DNA from 3 places in the Enterococcus diestrammenae genome. Region 1 is predicted to be linked to each of the others. Evidence: a T-box and tRNA genes for the amino acid it is inferred to sense, from the RefSeq annotation. Region 1 holds a T-box; the other regions hold tRNA genes.
The links. The T-box of region 1 lies ahead of argS (arginine--tRNA ligase). A T-box ahead of a tRNA ligase gene usually reads a tRNA of that ligase, here a tRNA-Arg.
Positions count from the first base shown of each region.

Region 2: it has a tRNA-Arg gene. The T-box ahead of argS (arginine--tRNA ligase) is inferred to sense a tRNA for this amino acid. The anticodon was not compared.
Region 3: it has a tRNA-Arg gene. The T-box ahead of argS (arginine--tRNA ligase) is inferred to sense a tRNA for this amino acid. The anticodon was not compared.

Region 1 is NZ_JBMRGR010000005.1:11,944-16,222, forward strand. Features, by position in the region: gene arcA (arginine deiminase) at 1-1,121, shown strand, start outside; gene argF (ornithine carbamoyltransferase) at 1,186-2,202, shown strand; T-box leader at 2,269-2,465, shown strand; gene argS (arginine--tRNA ligase) at 2,590-4,279, shown strand, end outside.
Region 2 is NZ_JBMRGR010000020.1:29,146-33,424, reverse strand. Features, by position in the region: gene ACO03U_RS11955 (sensor histidine kinase) at 1-97, opposite strand, end outside; gene ACO03U_RS11950 (signal peptidase I) at 374-910, shown strand; gene ACO03U_RS11945 (O-methyltransferase) at 1,057-1,773, shown strand; tRNA gene ACO03U_RS11940 (tRNA-Arg) at 1,854-1,927, opposite strand; gene ACO03U_RS11935 (DUF2238 domain-containing protein) at 2,062-2,730, opposite strand; gene ACO03U_RS11930 (glycosyltransferase family 4 protein) at 2,923-3,987, shown strand; ribosomal protein L21 leader region at 4,181-4,265, shown strand.
Region 3 is NZ_JBMRGR010000002.1:136,288-140,566, reverse strand. Features, by position in the region: gene ACO03U_RS02215 (Y-family DNA polymerase) at 1-1,129, shown strand, start outside; gene ACO03U_RS02210 (hypothetical protein) at 1,126-1,488, shown strand; gene ACO03U_RS02205 (DUF7916 family protein) at 1,554-2,486, opposite strand; tRNA gene ACO03U_RS02200 (tRNA-Arg) at 2,625-2,696, shown strand; gene ACO03U_RS02195 (hypothetical protein) at 3,238-3,417, shown strand; gene ACO03U_RS02190 (GNAT family N-acetyltransferase) at 3,528-4,279, opposite strand, start outside.

The DNA of each region.
Region 1 (4,279 bases):
CCGAATTATTATTTGATGACATCCCTTATTTGAAAGTCATCCAGCAGGAACATGATTGTTTCGCCCAGCTCCTACGAGAGGAGGGCATCACCGTCTGCTATCTGGAACAGCTAGCGGCGGAAGCTATTGAAGCTGGTGGTGTCAAGATTCCTTTTGTGGTAGATTTGCTTGATGAATCGAAAATCTACTCACCTTTTTTACGGCAAGAATTATTTGAGTATTTGATGCATTTTGATACACCAGAGTTAGTAGCTAAAGTAATGGCTGGGGTTCGCAGTGATGAGATTCAGGTTAGCGGTCGCTCTTTATTGGATTTTTCGAGGGATACGGATAACCCCTTCTATTTGAAGCCGATGCCTAGTTTATACTTCACTCGGGATTCGTTAGCCTGTATCGGAAATGGTTTAATGATTAATTCGATGATGTATGAGGCTCGCAAACGGGAATCATTATTTGTGGAATACATGATCCGCTACCATCCTGATTTTCAGCTAACACCACCGATATGGTTGGATCGGGATTTTGCGGCTCCGATTGAGGGCGGGGATGTCTTGGTGCTAAACAAAGAGGTTATCGCAGTGGGGATTAGTCAGCGGACCAGTGCCAAAGCGATTGAGCAATTGGCTCGCAATCTTCTCAATCAATCCAGCAGTTTTACTAAAGTCTTAGCGATTAAACTGCCCAATCAACGAGCGATGATGCATCTAGATACCGTCTTCACCATGGTGGACCGGGATAAATTTACGATTCATCCCGCCATTCTGACAGCAGAGGGACTTTTGGATATTTATGTGATGGAACTGGTAGCGGGGGAGTTGCAGATCACTCCCCAACGAGATTTGCAACAAGTTTTGAAAAAAAGTCTTGGCTTATCGGAGCTGATCTTGATTCCAACCGGTGGTGGCGATGCGATTGCGGCAGCTCGTGAGCAATGGAATGATGGCTCCAATACGTTAGCTATTGCACCGGGCAAAGTGGTCACTTACGATCGCAATTACGTTTCCAATCAGTTGCTACGACAGGCAGGGATTGCGGTTTTAGAGATTCCTTCCGGCGAATTATCCCGCGGCCGAGGCGGTCCCCGCTGTATGAGCCAACCTTTCTGGCGGGAAAGTATTTGAACTTTTCCCTTTTTGTGTTACACTAGCAAAAATGAATAAATATACATTAAAAAGGAGAAACGCCATGGAATATTCAACATTTCAAGGGAAGAGTTTTTTGAAAGAAGTGGATTTCAGCAAAGAGGAGCTCATGTATCTAATCGATTTTGCTGCCCATCTAAAAGCCTTGAAGCAAAAAGGGATTCCCCATGCCTACTTACAAGGGAAGAATATTGCGTTATTATTCGAAAAAACTTCGACCCGGACGCGGGCGGCTTTCACCGTAGCTTGTAATGATTTGGGTGCTCACCCCGAGTTTTTAGGTGCCGGAGATATCCAGTTGGGAAAAAAGGAATCGGTGGAAGACACGGCCAAAGTCTTGGGAAGGATGTTTGACGGCCTCGAGTACCGTGGATTTAGTCAAGAAGCTGTGGAGGATTTGGCGTTGTATTCAGGGGTACCAGTTTGGAATGGTTTGACGGATCGGTGGCATCCCACCCAGATGCTCGCTGATTTTCTGACGATTAAAGAGCATTTCGGCAAACTCACTGGGCTGACCTTGGCTTATGTTGGCGATGGGCGCAACAATGTCGCTAATTCTTTGTTAGTTACAGGAGCGATTTTGGGCGTCAACGTGCATATCGTAGCCCCGGAAGCCCTATTTCCAGAAGGGGAGATTATCGAGTTGGCACAAGCTTACGCTGACAAATCAGGGGCGGAGTTATTGCTGACAGCGGATGTCAAAGCTGGAGTCAAAGGGGCAGATATCCTCTATACTGATGTTTGGGTTTCCATGGGAGAAGAAGATAAGTTTGCTGAACGGATTGAGCAGTTACTCCCTTATCAAGTCAATATGGAGTTGATATCGGCTACCGAAAATACGGAAGTCATCTTTTTGCATTGCTTACCAGCCTTCCATGACCAAGAAACAATCTATGGTAAAAAAATTGCAGCCGATTTCGGTCTTACTGAGATGGAAGTCACCGATGAGGTTTTCCGCGCCCCTTTGGCTAAGCAGTTTCAACAGGCAGAAAATCGTCTGCATACCATTAAAGCCGTGATGGCTGCTACCTTGGGCAATCTGTTCATCCCAAGGGTCTAAGAAAAAGGGATTAGATTTCCAACTAGGCAAATCACGACTTCTCTGCTATAATAAGTCTCAGTTTGATATGAAACGTTGAGCAAGAGAGTAGCGTGGTTAGAGAAGTCGAAGCGAGTCCGGGGAGGTGGGAGCCGGATCTTTGAGACAGCGTGAAGCGCACTTGTGAGTTTTCTGCTTGCAGACGGCAGCCTACCGTTAGAGGTGAGGTGGTCTGCAATAGCAGGCAAAGTTGAGTGGTACCGCGGGAAATTCTCGTCTCTGATGTTTTGGCATCAGGGACGTTTTTTGTTTTTTGCTACAAAGGGCCTTAACTAAGGCAAGTTATTTATTTACTCAGCTAGTTTATAAGTTCAACGGAAAAATCAAAAACCATCAGGAGGAATCACTATGAATAACAAAGAAATCGTGGCAAAGGCTATCTTTGAAGTGGTCAAAGATGACTTGACGCTGGCCCAAGTTCAAGGCTTGTTAGAAAATCCCAAAGCAGCTGACCATGGGGATGTCGCTTTTCCAGCGTTTGCTTTAGCAAAAGTTTACCGTAAGGCGCCGCAGCAAATTGCTCAAGAGTTGGCTGAAAAAATCGATGGGACTTCCTTTGAAAAAATCGCAGTGGTGGGTCCTTATCTGAATTTCTTTATGAGTAAAGGAAACATCTCCCAAAGCGTTTTAGCCAAAATAATCAGCGAAAAAGAGCATTATGGCGATGCAGCAATTGGTCTAGGACAAACAGTACCTATCGACATGTCTTCACCAAATATTGCCAAACCAATTTCCATGGGGCATTTGCGTTCTACTGTGATTGGTAATTCAATCGGCTTTATTATGGAAAAAATCGGCTATCAACCGATTCGCATCAATCATTTAGGTGACTGGGGTACGCAGTTTGGTAAATTGATCGTAGCTTATAAAAAATGGGGGTCAGAAGCAGCAGTGAAAGCTGATCCCATTAAAGAACTGTTACGCTTATACGTGGATTTCCATGAAAAAGCCGAAACTGAACCGGCTTTAGAAGATGAAGCCCGGGCTTGGTTTAAAAAGTTAGAAGAAGGCGACGAAGAAGCTATTTCCTTGTGGCAGTGGTTCCGCGAAGAATCTTTAAAGGAATTCAACAAGATTTACGACTTGTTGGGAGTTTCTTTTGATTCCATGAACGGGGAAGCTTTCTACAATGACAAAATGACCGAGATTGTTGACTTGTTGGAAGCCAAACACTTGCTCAAAGAAGACCAAGGCGCTGAAATTGTCGATCTTTCCGCTTATGACCTAAACCCAGCCTTAATCAAAAAATCCGATGGTGCGACGCTTTACATCACACGGGATTTGGCAGCTGCTTTGTATCGTAAACGCACGTATAATTTTGCTAAATCGATCTATGTTGTGGGGAATGAACAAAGTTATCATTTCAAACAATTAAAAGCCGTTTTAAAAGAAATGGGCTTTGATTGGTCAGATGAAATTGCTCATGTGGCCTTTGGATTGATTACCCAAGGTGGCAAGAAACTTTCTACTCGTAAAGGAAAGATTATCTTATTGGAAAAAGTCTTGATGGAAGCCACCGAATTAGCTAAAGCCCAAATTATTGAGAAAAATCCAACTTTGGCCAATAAAGACGAAGTTGCCCAACAAGTCGGTGTTGGCGCAGTGATTTTCCACGATTTGAAAAATGACCGCATGAACAATTTTGACTTTGATTTAGAAGAAGTAGTGCGTTTTGAAGGGGAAACCGGACCTTATGTTCAATACTCCCATGCACGGGCAATGAGTATTTTGACGAAAGCAGCGTTTACACCAGATGCCACGGCTGTCTACAGCTTGCAAGATGAAAACAGTTGGGAAGTTATCAAATTATTACAACAGTATCCCGATACAGTTTTGGCTGCGGCTGATAAGTATGAACCTTCCGTTATCGCAAAACATGCCATTAAATTAGCTCAAGCTTTCAACAAGTTTTATGCTAACGTCAAAGTTTTGGCGGAAGACGAGGAAAAAGATGCTCGTTTGGCTTTGGTATATGCCGTTACTGTCATTTTAAAAGAAGATTTGCGGTTGTTAGGTTTGCAAGCCCCAGAAAAAATGT
Region 2 (4,279 bases), on a different contig from region 1:
CGATAACCGTCAGACACAAAGCCACGACGGATGCAAAGCCGAGCTTGCGCAAGCTACCGTTTGCTTTTAGCTTTTCGTAGTTATTTAAAGATTCCATAAAATAAAAAACGCTCCTTTCGCTATCAGTTTATTTTCTTTTCTACTATAAGTCAATATCAGTAATTTAATAACGTTTGCTTTGTTTTGAAATGAGAGGAAAGGATTAAAAAGATTAAAATAAAACACAAATTTTAGTTGTAAGTATTCGTTTTTCATTATAATATAATAAACGCACAGAAACTTTAGTGGGTCCTGTTAAGGGATGATTTTATTGCTAATTATCGCGATATTAAATTACAAATACTAAGATGATCTAGGGAATGGAGGGGCCGCGTTGGCGAAGATAAAACACATTAAAACTATCAGCTCCTTTGTATTAATTTTTTTGATGGCCATCGTTTTGTTAGTGACCTTGATTCCCCATCTTTTTGGACTCAATATTGCAGTTATTCGGGACAATGCCATGCAGGGGAGTCTTCCTAATGGTAGCCTGATTTTTGTTAAAACGACACCGGTTGCTGAAATTCAAGTGGGGGATTTGATTACTTACTATAGGGGGGAAGGAGAAGATATTTTGACGCGGCGGGTCGTGGCGATGGACTCTCACCGACAAACCTTTTATACAAAAGGTGATCGCAATTCCCAAGCAGAGGAAGGATCGGTTGACCAAAGCCAATTGATTGGGCAACCAACCTTTCACTTGCCATATTTTGGATTGGTGGCGACGAAAACTTTCTTGTTGGTGGGCCAAATTCTGTTTTGGATTGCGGCTCTGACCATTACTTTTACCACCATCACTACTTTGATTCGTCAGTCTCGCCCCCTCAAAAAACAGGATGATCCTTGGCTGTTTGAGGATAAAGAACAGTGAGAGGATTGCGTCAAAGCTCAGGTTTGTCTATAATGAAGCTGTCGTTTGCTGACGGCTTTTTTTATTTGGCTAAATTTACTGGCCGCAAGCTTGACAGCTTGTCGGGCGTTTAAAACTGGCAAAAGTCGGTTTAGAAAGGAACAGAAATGCAAAATGAAATGATGCACCGTCCAGTGGTGAAAAAAGAATTAGTGGCATATATGCGTCAACGCCAAAAACCATTAACCGGAGAATTGGGAAAACTAGAAGGAGAGGCCAATCGTCGTGGGGTTCCGGTAATTCCACACGAAACAGTGGTCTTTATGGAATTTTTATTAGGACAACTACAACCTCAACATGTTTTAGAAATTGGTGCCGCGATTGGCTTTTCCGCAAGTTTGATGGCTCAGTTTGTCGGGGAAAACGGGCATGTTACAACTATTGATCGCTATGACGTGATGATCAAAGAAGCCAAAGCCAATTTTTCTCGGCTGGGGCTGGAGGATAAGGTGACTTTATTAGAAGGGCAAGCCGCTGATATTCTACCTACGTTAACGGGGCCTTATGATTTTATCTTCATGGATAGTGCTAAATCCAAATACATCGAGTTTTTACCTGAATGCCTGCGGGTTCTTCGCAAAGGCGGGGTGCTGATGGTAGATGATATCTTCCAAGGGGGGACGATTTTGGATGCTACCGAGGATATTCCTCGTAAAAATCGCGCCATTCACCGCAAACTGAATGCCTTTTTGGATCTGGTAATGAGTCACCCGCAGTTGACTTCGACGTTGGTTCCATTAGGGGATGGGCTTATTTTGATCACCAAAGACGTAGAGGAAGTCAGCTTTGAGGAGCAAGCAGAGACGACGGAACAATCAGAATAGGTACTTGTCCGTTGTCATTTTGGCCCACAAAAAAGCCCTTCTACTGAGAAGATAGAAGGACTTTTGATAAGCTATTAAAACATCGCAGGAGGGGTTCGAACCCCCGACCGTCCGCTTAGAAGGCGGATGCTCTATCCAGCTGAGCTACTGCGACATACTGGCAACATGTTTCATTATAGAAAACGGCCAACTTGTTGTCAAGAAAATGTGAAAAAAGTCCTGGGTAAGCCACTATTCTTGGCTCACCCAGGACTTTTTCGCTTTTGCGAGGCTAAGATGCTGACGGGGTTATTTAATCAAGCGAATCCGATAAGCTTCAAAATACAGGGGATCCTTGCGTTTTTTGAAAAAGGCGTAAGTTCCCATAATCAGTGCGCCAGCTGTGTTGGTAAACATATCACCCATCGTATCCATCAAAGCTGCACGACCAATCAAGGCGGGGCCGCTGTTGTCCGGTGAATCCAAGTAGCGTTGCAGGTTCATATTCGCCACCGTGTCACAGAGAAATTCCCAAAATTCCCAAAAGACACCACAGACGCCAGCAAAAGCAAAACCAAAGATTAAAAAGAGCCAAGGGGAGACATCACTAATACTCTTATCTTTTAAAAGTAAGCCACAGATGCCATAGCCTAATGCGGTTAATAGCATTGGGCTGACCCCATGAAGCAGTTTATCCCAGCCGGGAATAAAACGGATCAAATGAAGGCAAGTGCCTAAAAAGACGGAGAGGCCTAAGAAAAACCAGTAGAAGTAGATGATGGTCACTGGCAATTGCACTTTTAGAAATTTCCGAATCAGTTGCGGAAGATAGATTAAGGCGATACCGGCGAGACATTCCAGTATCACGACTGCCATTTCTCCCCGAGGCAGGCGTGCGGTAATCAATTCGTAGAGGTTAAAGAGAAAGACGAGAATGCCAAATATTGTAAAGGCTTGTTGTATCTTTTTTTGAGTAATCATTTGTGAGCTCCTTCTTGTTTTCTTGATTTTATCACAGATTGCCAAAGAGGGAAAAAAGGAAGCTAGCATCAGAGCTAAGCAGTCGTTACTTAGCTGACAGTCTCTCCGTCGCCAGTCTGATTTTTTGTTGGGGGCGTTTATGCTATAATCTGTTTTAGTGGTTAAATTATAAGCGTGAAAGGAATTGCCATGATTTCAATTACAATGTTGTCGCGAGCAGATACGGTCAAAGGTCAAGGGGTAGGCAGTGCCTACAATGAGCTGGTGCGTATGCTGCAAGAACGTTTTTCAGATGAGTTTAAGATCGAGATCAATTCGGCTAAAAAAGCGGATGTTTCTCATTATCATACAATCAATCCAGAGTTTTATCTCTCCACCTTGACACCGAAAAGTCGAGGAGTCAAAGTTGGTTATGTTCATTTTCTACCAGAAACCTTAAAAGGAAGCATTGATTTATTTAGGCCTTTTCAAAAAGTCTTTGATTGGTATGTCATGTCCTTTTATAAACGCATGGATATCTTGGTCGTGGTAAATCCGAGTTTTATCCCGGAACTGGTAGCAGCGGGAATCCCAGAAGAAAAAGTCTGCTACATCCCCAATTTTGTGTCCACGGAGGATTTTTATCCTCAAACAGCGGCTGAGAAAAAAGAGAAAAGACAAGAATTGGGCTACGCTACCGACGACTTTATCGTTTTAGGTGTGGGACAGATTCAAAAACGCAAAGGCTTAGACGACTTTATCCAACTAGCCAAAGATCACCCGGAAATGCAGTATATCTGGGTAGGGGGCTTTTCTTTTGGGAAAATCACCGATGGCTATGAGGACTACCAAGAAGTCTACGAAAATCCCCCGGCAAATTTGCGTTTCACCGGGATTATCGATCGCAATCAGTTGGTAGACTACTATAATATGGCGGACGTTTTCTTGTTGCCGTCATATAATGAATTATTTCCTATGAGTATTTTGGAATCTTTTAGCTGTCACACACCGGTATTAGTAAGAAATCTAGACCTTTATGAATCGGTGATTTCTGGCTATTACATGGGGGCGGATGATCGCCAGCAGATGTCGGAGAAGTTGACAGCTCTGCGACAAGATCCTAGTCAATTAGACGAATATGCCCAGTTGTCAGCCAAAGCTGCGTTGCATTATTCCGAAGACAATGTGGCAAAGATTTGGCATCGCTTCTATACTGATTTGGCAGCAGGACAAAAGCTAACACTAGATCCGGATAATCGGGAAGTACAGCCCTAGAGCCTGTCGCTAATGATCTTCTTACTGACCGGCGAAAGGCCAAGATTCTTTAGAAATGGGTTCTTTGGTAAGTTGCGATAAGGTTTTAGTTTTTGGTGACGAATAGTTTTGAAAGTTTTCACGAAACAACGACAACTTGCAGTTGACTTGTCGTTGTTTTTTTGATACATTATTCTTGTTGTAATTGTGGGCACCACAGCTACAACCGCACAGAGCAAGTACTAAGCAATGGCGATGCAAGTCTTCATTCACTTGGGATGGCGAGTCTAAGTCTAAATAAGGAGGTGCTTTT
Region 3 (4,279 bases), on a different contig from region 1:
AAATGTCACGCGAGCCGATAATCTACCCGCCCACCCTGACTTAATCAAAGTCTCTCCACGCATGAACCTATACATCCAGGAAAATGTCAAATTCAACGCTATTTTTCGTAACTATGTTGCTGACGAAGATTTGCTGATTTATTCCATCGATGAATCCATTCTAGACGTGACTGCCTCATTGAATCTCTTTTTCCCTGATCCCACCTTGAGTCGTAGTCAAAAACGTCACCTCTTGGCCCGGCGGATTCAAGAAGAAGTCTTGGAAAAACTAGGGTTAGTCTTGACAGTCGGGATTGGCGATAATCCTCTTCTGGCCAAACTCGCCTTGGACAATGCCGCCAAACACAATGACAACTATCAAGCCCAGTGGACCTATCAAACCATTCCTGAAACCATCTGGAAAATCCCTAACATGCAGGACTTTTGGGGCATCGGCCGGCGCATGACCCAAAATTTTTATCAGATGGGCATCGATAGTATCTACCAGCTGGCCCATACTGATCCTGAACTCCTACGCCAGCGTTTTGGCGTCATGGGTCAACAATACTATTACCATGCCAATGGAATCGATCGAACGATTTTGTCAGAAAAAAGTCCCGTGGTGCAGGAAAAATCTTACGGCAATAGCCAAGTTCTCCCCAAAAATTACGTCAAACAACAAGAAATCGAAATTGTCGTCAAAGAAATGGCTGAACAAGTTGCCACTCGCATTCGTCGCCATGGCTGCCTCACCCAGTGTATCAGCTTGTTCATCGGTGTCGCCCAAGGAGAGACCAGAGGTGGGTTTTCTCATCAGATGAAGATCCCTGCTACGGATAGCACCAAAAAACTAACCGCCTACTGTCTTCAACTTTTTCGCAAGTATTATCGCGGACAAGTCGTGCGCCATGTGGGCATCAGTTATTCGCAACTACTTTTCACTAATAGTCGCCAACTGAGTCTGTTTGAAACTCCCGAAAAAGCAGCAGCCGATCAGCGCTTGGATCAAATCATCGACAAAATCCGTAGTAAATATGGCTTTACCGCAATCGTCCACGCAACAAGTAAATTAGATGGCGCTCGTAGCATTGCCCGCTCCCATTTAGTCGGCGGACATGCTGGTGGTGCAGGAGGATTAGATGGCTTATGACAAACGAATTACACCCTTACCAAGATCGCAAAAAACTCAAATGGAACGGTTTCTACCTTTCCGAGCACACCAGTCAGTTGGCCCTTGAAAAAAAAGAACGCGCCCTGACTTGGCCGGCCAAACCAATGATGACTACCGAAGAAATCGGCGCACTTTTGAGAGAAGCCCAGATTAAAGATCGGGTCATTGCCCTTCAAAAAGAAGAAGTCGATCCAGAAGGTGGCTATTCACCAGATATTATCGGCAAAATCCGTGGCTATGACGAACTAGGCATCTATATCGCCGAAGAAAAAATTCATTACGACGAAATCCGCCACGTCGCCTTCCATGCCTTACACAAATGGAGCGATTTGGATTGAAAAAAGGCTGTTTAGAGATAGCACCATCTCTAAACAGCCTTTTACTAATATCCTCAATCCGCAAATTAACGATTGATTGATTGTCCACAACGATACAAGGTATGACGCATCCCTCGAATTGCAATCGAGGTTTCAAAAATATTTTCCACCGGTGCTAATCCACCATAGCCGGCATCGCCAATGTGTTGGATATCGACACCACAAGTTTTTCCAGTCAAAGCGATTTGACGCAAGGTTTCTGGACGAGCACTTTCCTGGCTCGTGCCAATGGCTGTCATGGTAAGCAAATCCCGCGCTTTAGCAAATTTGACAGCTTCGATTAAATCTTGTTCCAAAAAGCCTTGAATTGTTCCCACTGCTGGCATCAACAAAATATCTACCCCAGCCTCTGCATAAGCAGCAATCGCTTCTTTAGTAACCACTGGTTCGTCGGAGCCTGCACTGTGCATCTTACCAGCGATAATTAAGCCGGAAAAATGTTCTTTTGCAATCTTCACAGCGTCAGCAATCGCTGCATTGGTCACGCCCGTCCCTGGGTTGCCAGTAAAACAGATGAAATCGACTCCCATTGCTTCTGCCTGCTTGATGGTTTCCACCGAACTCGTCCGCCCTTTGGAGATGACCACTTGTTCACTCATCAAATCTAAGTCGTCTGGAATTGGTTCCAAATTAATCCCAATTGGTCGACCGGTAAGTTTTTTCAATATTGGAATTGGGTTTTCAATTTTAGCGGATTCGTCCATTACCCGCTCAAAAGATACTCCAGGCACTCCCATAACCACTGGATGGAAACAATCAAACCCATTCAATAAGATTAGATCCGCGCCAAAAGCTTTTGCCACTTCCGCATTGGTCAAATCACCGACTTGTGGCATCGTTCCTACCACATTTTCAACACAAATCGTCCGGCCTTCACTGGCTTTGATGGACTGTTTCAGTTCGGCCCCAGTCATCTGTGCGACTTCACTAGGGGTTGCACTAATCAATCGTTTTACCATTTTCTTTCCTCCTACACTCTCTAAAAGTAGTTCCCACCCAGCATTAGTCTAGCTTTTTGCCTAGCAAAACTAGGAAAACCACGGCTACTACTTGAAACTCCCCATTAACAAGGTTAAAATAAACCATACCTTATCCTTGTTCCCTTAGTTAAATGGATATAACAAATCCCTCCTAAGGATTAGTTGCTGGTTCGATTCCGGCAGGGAACGTTTTCTTTCTTGATTATACAGCCTGGATAAAATTGTTGCAATCACGCGGTCTATCGCTATTTTAGCTAGACCACTTGGTTGCAATTTTTAGTTTACCGACAGTAATTTATACAATGACAACTAGACCTTTACCAAGTAGTAAACATCTGTTTTTAATGCGATTTCAGAATCAAGCCCGGCAACCCGACAAGATGATTAGCTTGTTAGTCTTTATAAAACCCCCTGATCCTCTTTTGCTTAAAATCATCCCACGAAGTTACCACGAACCAATCTGGTCACAACCAAGCTGACGGCTGTAAATAACGGTCTATTCCATTATCTTATACTTTTTTTAAATGAAAAAAATTTTCTTTTGATCGCTTGTGAAAAAAAACACGCCACAGCCTCTCGCTACAAAGACGTAAGGCTCGTTTTTTTGAATTTTCCAGTAACAAAACAGCTATTTATCGTTAGAAAATACACAATCTAGGCACTAGACCCACCATTGAATAGGTGCTAGAATACCAGTATAGAAATAACAAACAATTTAGGAGGGATCGCTATGAAGCAGCGTAAAGAAGAAATTCTTGCTCGACGCATGAATCAATACAAACAATCACGGGAAGCAGTTGTTAAATCTGCCTTAAAAGAACGAGAAGTCAACTGTGATGAAACAAAAACACCTGCTACAAAATCAATCCGCTTTAAATTTGTTCGAACAACTATCAATACTCCTCAGTAACCTGTTAATTTTAAAACTTCCCACTTCCACCTTGCTTTTTGCAGGTGGAAGTTTTTTGATTTGTTGAAAAAACCGCTAATCAGGATTTTCTGACTAGCGGTTTTTCATTTTTAAAAATAATCTTCCAAAATTGGTTTTTGGTCTGGCAGAATGGCCTTCAAACTTTTTAAAGTTTTTTTATCTACCTCGATTAAATCGTGAAAAGCCAGCGTTTCTGGGGTTAAGTATCCCATAAATAATTGGCTGAAGCGTTGGATAGTCAAACTCACTTTAGGAAGCTGAGTCGTAGCAACTTTAGCAATTGTTACGCCCTGCTCGCCCTTTTGAAGTTCAAAAAGACCGTTATTCCATGGAGCATAGCGATCTTCAACGATTTCCAGTGCCAAACTTTCTGGTAAGTTAGCCACTTTTTTCGTATCTTTTAGAAAACTTGCTACGTCCACTACTCGGGCCATCATTTCTGGAACCACCCGAAAATCCTGTAAGGGAACCTGGGTCAAAAATTGGAGATTTTCCCCATCATATCCCATCTCATAAAAAATTCGGGCGACAGAGCCACTATGGGAGGCTACAAATCGATTTAATCCCCGAAAGGCCTCACCACTTAACCAAGTCCATTCAGCAATGGTCATCAAGCCTGGTTGTAAAAGATAGACCAAATAACCTTGAGGATTTCCATTTGCATCGTAATAGATTGCATACTGATAATCCTTACGCAGTGGAAACTTAAAGTCTAGCCACCAGCTGTCCCGTTGCACCCCACCTTGATGATGGCGTTGAGCTTTTGGAAATAGTTCTGAGATGATGGGTTTGGCCTCTTGCCAATCAAGGCGCCGCAACGTCCCTGGTACTTTTGCCGAAT